Regions from separate parts of the Paenibacillus sp. BGI2013 genome, predicted to be linked through region 2. Evidence: riboswitches for the same ligand, from Rfam matches in the RefSeq annotation. Region 2 holds a riboswitch; the other holds the start of a gene.

Region 1 (3,493 bases), on a different contig from region 2:
TAATACCGGCTGAGAAGTTGTTAACAAGCATTTCAAATCCGGCTTTAACTTTACCTTCAATGGATTTATCAAACTTTTTAATGATCCATGCTGCCAGTGGTCCGGCAATCATGGCACCGAGGAACATCGGAATATCACTACCCACGATGACCCCGATGGTCATAATGGCACCCACGACACCACCACGCTGACCATGCACCATCGTACCCCCGGTGTAACCAATTAACAGTGGCAGCAAATATTTGATCATCGGATCGACTAGCTGCGCAAGCGTCTCGTTAGGGAACCAGCCTGTTGGAATGAACAGAGCTGTAATTAATCCCCAGGCGATGAACGCTCCCATATTCGGCATGACCATACCACTCAGGAATCGGCCAAAACGCTGAACACCTACCCGTAGCCCACCTTTGGAATTGGACGATTGGTCCAAATTACTCATTGTATTATCCTCCTTGGATCAAGTGATTATGATTTATGAAAGGGGTATCATTTCTCCCCTGCTGTAATCCTAAGCGAGAATGCTCTCCTGTTCAATGAAATGAAAGCGTACTTTCGTCATGAACAATGATGACAACATTAGGTTATGTAATCGTTTTACTTGATGCATAATGGCTGAACCCATTGGTACACAAGGATTTTCTTGCCTATGACTTTTGTCATTTCCAGAATCATTTTCTAAACTATAGCTTGGTCCAATCAGGTGATTTACATCCACAATCTGCTTCATTCCACATTCAAAACCATTCTTGGAAAGCACAAAAAACCTGTGCAAGCATCCGGCTCACACAGGTCGAAACAATATGAAGCTCATATCATTTAATTATAAAATATATGTTAATAAGTACAAGTTCGTTGATACTATTCTTCCGTATGTTTCCGATACGCGTCTGCATTCATCAATGTAGACAATGCTGCTGTCAGATCTCCCTCAACACGGATCTCAATCATCCAGCCTTCCTCGTAAGGAGAGCTGTTCACAAGTTCAGGGGAGTCCTGCAACGAATCATTCACCGCAATGATTGAACCAGTGACGGGAGAGAACAAGTCCGACACCGTTTTGACCGATTCGATCGTTCCAATGCTGTCCTCTGCTTTTACATTGGTTTCAAGGTCAGGCAATTCCACAAACACAATGTCACCCAGCTGATGCTGCGCGAACTCGGTAATGCCAATACGTACAGTATCCTCCCCTACGGTTTGCACCCATTCGTGCTCTTCACTGTACAGGAAATCACTTTTTAATTCGCTCATCGATATCCGCCTCGCTTTTCATTAAATGAGTGCATGCGTTCTTTGACCTTAACCTTTTTCCCAGAACATAGCGTATGACATTTTTGAATCAAATGTCAAGATACCTCACAATTTATTTGCTGAATACCTCTAAATTCTGTAACCGGATTACACTCTTTCTTCATATACTGGTGAATATTAGAATAGTAAGCGTAGTCTTTTTAAATACACGAACAATAAGTTAAAAACTAAATTAAATATTCGGTTTTAAATCATTATCTATGATATCGTTCTTGACATCAGTAGTGGATTCACGTTTTAATGAGAGGAGTAAATGTGTTTATTGGACTATGTTATACCCGCGGATGAATGTAAAGGGAGAGATTACCCGTGACACCCGATTCGGGATGTACATGAGGTAACGCCGAAGGAGTAAACCACCGATAAGCGGGGGTGAATCTCTCAGGCAAAAGGACTTTTACGGGACGCAACTCTGGAGAGCATCTATTCGCCCTGTGCGGGCGTTATGATCACCCAAGGGGAAACCTGCTGCGCAACGCAGCGGGGTAACTCTCAGGTACAAGGGACAGAGCCTTAGAATACAGCGTGCTACTTGGCATGCCGATTCTTTGGCCTGTCCTTTTCCTTTTTCCCAAAAAACGAAAAACAGGATGTAGAATGGCGCTGCCATAGCTGCCTTACCATACTTATGTGATGAAAATATCTAGCTGAAAATTTAAAAATACCCTGGTTCATTGATCCACGATTGTATATCCGGCCGGCTGACGGCCCATGACGAGGTGATTTGATGTCTGATTTGCTTAGAACACCACTCTTCCCACTATATCAGCAATATGAAGGCGTACGGTGCATTGATTTTGGAGGCTGGGAGCTTCCCGTACAATTTAGCGGAATCCAGAAAGAACATGAAGCGGTACGCGAGCGTGCTGGACTGTTTGATGTATCCCATATGGGCGAATTCACTGTACAGGGTGAGCAGGCTGAAGTTTTTTTGCAACAAATGATGACTAATGATGTGACCACGCTGGTTCCCGGTCAAGCCCAGTACACCCTGATGTGTTATCCAGATGGCGGTGTGGTGGATGATCTGCTCGTGTATAAGCTGGAAGATCAGCATTATATGCTTGTGGTTAACGCCTCCAACATCGACAAGGATTGGGCGTGGCTGCAAGAGCACTTGATCCCCGGCGTAAGCATGACCAATGATTCGGAGCAGACGGCGCTACTCGCCTTGCAAGGTCCACTGGCTGTAGACATTATCGGGAAAGTTACAGATACGGATGTAAGCTCGATTGAACCGTTTCGTTTTGTGCAGGATGCTGAAGTATGTGGAGTAAAATTACTGTTGTCCCGTACCGGTTATACCGGTGAAGATGGCTTTGAGCTATATGTTCCTGCAGATCAGGCCGCTGTGGTCTGGAATGGGTTAATGCAAGCCGGTGAAGGTCACGGACTTGTACCGACAGGCCTCGGTGCTCGGGATACACTGCGCTTTGAAGCAAAGCTCCCTCTGTATGGACAGGAATTGTCGGCAACTATCTCTCCGCTTGAGGCTGGTGTTGGCATGTTTGTGAAGCTGAATGCCGGACCTTTTATCGGACACGAAGCCTTGTTACAGCAAAAAACTGACGGGCCCGCCCGCAAACTGGTCGGCATCGAAGTGTTGGAGCGCGGTATTCCCCGCCCCCACTATCCGATTTACGCCGAAGGCGTACAGATTGGTGAAGTGACAACAGGCACGCAATCACCTACATTGAAGCGTAATCTGGGGCTTGCCCTCATCGACAGCAAATACGCTGCGCTGGGAACCCCGCTTGAGATTGAGATCCGCGGCAAGAAACTAAAAGCCGAGGTCGTGAAGACCCCTTTTCATAAACGGACACGTACGTCGAAGACACCTACTCAAGGAGCTGATCAAGCATGAGCAAGCACCGTTACATTCCCATGACTGAACAAGATCAGAGCGCCATGCTCGCAACCATCGGTGTGGATACGCTGGAGGATCTGTTTCAGGACATTCCAAAAGAGATTCGTTATCAGGGCGAGCTGCCCGTATCCTCCAAACTTGATGAATATGCGCTGACACGTCACATGTCCAAACAAGCCGGCGCCAACGCCAATTTCGAAACACACGCCAGCTTCCTCGGCGCTGGCATATATGATCATCATGTTCCTTCCGTCATCAATCATGTCATTTCCCGTTCCGAGTTTTACACTGCCTACACACCTTATCAGCCTGAGA
Region 2 (3,493 bases):
GGGATTTCAACAAGGCCTGCGACCGGATCGCAGATAAGGCCCAGTGTATTTTTTAACGCCAAACCAACGGCATGAACAACCTGTTCCGGTGTACCTCCACGCAGTTCAACCATGGCACCCGCAGCCATGCCGATAGCGGAACCCACTTCCGCCTGACAGCCACCTTCGGCCCCGGAGATAAATGAATTATTGGCGATAACATAACCAATTGCTCCCGCACAGAACAACCCGTTCACCAAATGTTCGTCCGTCCAGCCAAATCGCTCCTGTGAACTGATAAACACACCCGGGATGATGCCGCAGGAACCGGCTGTTGGTGTAGCCACGATCCGACCCATGGAGGCATTCACTTCAGATACACACAGGGCATACGCCATGGCAAGTGCGGAAGCATCTCCTGAGCAAGTCTCACCCTTGCGAATGTACTCGGCCATTTTTTTGCCGTCTCCACCTGTTAATCCACTGCGTGATGTCGTATCTTCCGTTAACCCTTTGCGTACCGCTTCCTTCATCACCTGATAATATTCAGACATCTGCTTCACAACATCCGCTTCCGGTGTATTGGTCTCCTGAACTTGCTCCTCGATCATCAGCTGAGCAATGGTTTTGGATTCCGCTGTACAGATCGTATTCAGTTCGTGCAAATGTTTAAACCGCATCCGAATCAACTCCTCTCTTCAAATCGATAACACGAATGTCCAATACATGGTCCAGCTCCCTTAGACGCTTGAGCATATCAGGATTAGGCACACCATCCATTTCCATCGCGGTAAGCGCTTCGCCATCACGGGCTTTCCGGTCCACCTGCATATACCCGATGTTAACCCCGGATGAACTGATCGTGGACGTCACTGACGCGAGTACGCCCGCTTTATCCGCATGCCGCAGAACGAGTGTTGGAAACTCACCACTAATCTGAACACGAAAATCATTCATCGAATGCACGGATACGCTTCCACCACCAATGGATGCACCGATTAAGGAGCAGGCACGTTCTCCATGCCACAACTCAATTTTGACCGTATTAGGATGAGGAGCAGGTAGGCCACTTGTATAAAACTCAACCTCCATGCCCGCTTCCTCTGCGTATTGCTCTGCATCCGGGATACGCGGATCGTCTGTGACATAATCCAGCAGACCGCCGATCAGTGCCAGATCTGTTCCGTGCCCCTGATACGTATCTGCAAATGAACCGTACAGCGTCAGCCGGGCACGATCTGGCGTACATCCTAGCCACTGTCGAGCAATTCTCCCTAACCTTGCCGCTCCAGCTGTATGTGAACTTGAAGGCCCCGTCATCGACGGACCAATAATTGAGAAAACATCTTTAAATCGCACCTTGTAACCCTCCATTATTAATCATGATTCATATTTGTAAAATGTATTCGTCATTTCGATCCAGGAGTTTCATCCACAATGTCCCTTATTTAGGTATGATGACATCAAAAAAGGACAGAAGAAGGCCTTAGGCCCTCTCTCTGTCCTCGATACCTGAGAGTTTCATGATCAGCAGTGTCTCACGACAAGGGTGCACTGCCTGCGATTACAGACAAGTTCACCGGGCTGACTGATCATATACCCCTTGGGTGGCGCAGTTCGCGCACTCTCCAGAGTTGCGTCCAACGATGGTACATTTACCTGAGAGATTAACCACTGCGCCGGGTGCGCAGCAGCTTGCTCCTTCGGTGCCTGAACACTAGCCATTTGACTCGGCTAACCCAGGTCTCTCCCGCTCGTTATCATCCGCTGTATTATCTTAATTCGATTCGAATTGGTATATTTCTAAATTTTTGATCAAGTATACCCATAGAGTAATGTACAATATCATATATGTCAACAAAAGTAACGTGTAATTATCATAAGTTCGATGTCTATTTTAACTGAAACGAATAGCATTCAGATTTCTCACTTCCGCTGAGGCACTCGTGACGTTGCTAGTTGTCGTAAATTGGATACTTATCGTGTATGCATTAGTCGTTGTAGTCGGGGATGTATCCACGTAAGTGTTGGAGGAAAGAAACCTCAACGTTCCCGAAGCATTACCGGTTCGTGAGAGTTGCAATTGATTAATTAAAACTCCGTTACGTCTCAGATTAATGTTATACGCAATACTCCAGTTAGACCCTACAACTATTGCTACTTGTGTACTATTATCGATTTTCACGCGTTGACCTGCCACTACAGGTACATTAAGTGTCTGAATCGTCGTTTCAGCTACTAATGAAAGACCCAACGCCGTGGTCTGGCTATCAGCAAACAAGGAAGAATCCGCAGGGGCAGAAGCTGCTGTCGATCCAGTAGCTCCTGTTGCGCCTGTGGCTCCGGTCGCTCCCGTTGCTCCCGTTACTCCGGCTGTCCCGGTTGTTCCGGTTACGCCTGTCGCACCTGTAGCCCCAGTGACTCCGGTCGCTCCCGTTGCTCCCGTTACACCAGCCGTCCCGGTTGTTCCGGTTACGCCTGTCGCACCTGTAGCCCCAGTGACTCCGGTCGTTCCCGTTGCTCCCGTTACACCAGCCGTCCCGGTTGTTCCGGTTACGCCTGTCGCACCTGTAGCCCCAGTGACTCCGGTCGTTCCCGTTGCTCCCGTTACTCCGGCTGTCCCGGTTGTTCCGGTTACGCCTGTCGCACCTGTAACCCCTGTGACTCCGGTCGTTCCCGTTGCTCCCGTTACTCCGGACGTCCCGGTTGTTCCCGTCACGCCTGTTGCACCTGTAACCCCAGTGACTCCGGTCGCTCCCGTTGCTCCCGTTACTCCGGACGTCCCGGTTGTTCCGGTTACGCCTGTTGCACCTGTAACCCCTGTGACTCCGGTCGTTCCCGTTGCTCCCGTTACTCCGGACGTCCCGGTTGTTCCGGTTACGCCTGTCGCACCTGTAACCCCTGTGACTCCGGTCGTTCCCGTTGCTCCCGTTGCGCCTGTATCTCCAGTGACTCCTGTTGCTCCCGTCAATCCGGTTGCACCTGTAACACCAGTATCTCCAGTCGCCCCTGTTACGCCTGTTGCACCTGTAGCCCCAGTAACTCCGGTCGTCCCCGTTACGCCTGTCGCACCTGTAACACCAGTAACTCCGGTCGTCCCCGTTACGCCTGTTGCGCCTGTAACACCAGTAACTCCGGTCGTCCCCGTTACGCCTGTTGCGCCTGTAACACCAGTAACTCCGGTCGTCCCCGTTACGCCTGTTGCGCCTGTAACACCAGTGACTCCGGTCGTCCCCGTCAGTCCTGTCGCTCCCGTATCTCCAGTAACTCCGGTCGCCCCCGTTACGCCTGTCGCACCTGTAGCCCCAATGACCCCAGTCGTTCCTGTTATTCCCGTACTACCGGTGACACCTGTGGCTCCAGTAGACCCTGTCTCCCCTGTGCTCCCGGTGACTCCAGTCGTTCCTGTTATTCCTGTACTCCCAGTAACACCCGTCACTCCGGTAAGCCCTGTCTCTCCTGTGGTCCCCGTACTTCCAGTAGCGCCCGTGACTCCTGTCACTCCGGTAGATCC

What was found. A riboswitch is a leader RNA that binds a small molecule or an ion and turns the genes downstream of it on or off. The one in region 2 is predicted to bind glycine.
Region 1: another riboswitch for glycine. It lies ahead of gcvT (glycine cleavage system aminomethyltransferase GcvT); the one in region 2 lies ahead of sdaAB (L-serine ammonia-lyase, iron-sulfur-dependent subunit beta).

The regions. Positions count from the first base shown of each region.
Region 1 is NZ_PJFA01000009.1:189,376-192,868, forward strand. Features, by position in the region: gene CXK86_RS21540 (PTS mannitol transporter subunit IIBC) at 1-439, opposite strand, end outside; gene gcvH (glycine cleavage system protein GcvH) at 859-1,251, opposite strand; glycine riboswitch at 1,596-1,718, shown strand; glycine riboswitch at 1,722-1,822, shown strand; gene gcvT (glycine cleavage system aminomethyltransferase GcvT) at 2,039-3,175, shown strand; gene gcvPA (aminomethyl-transferring glycine dehydrogenase subunit GcvPA) at 3,172-3,493, shown strand, end outside.
Region 2 is NZ_PJFA01000016.1:35,331-38,823, reverse strand. Features, by position in the region: gene sdaAA (L-serine ammonia-lyase, iron-sulfur-dependent, subunit alpha) at 1-659, opposite strand, end outside; gene sdaAB (L-serine ammonia-lyase, iron-sulfur-dependent subunit beta) at 649-1,338, opposite strand; glycine riboswitch at 1,477-1,613, opposite strand; glycine riboswitch at 1,618-1,742, opposite strand; gene CXK86_RS32800 (collagen-like triple helix repeat-containing protein) at 1,877-3,493, opposite strand, start outside.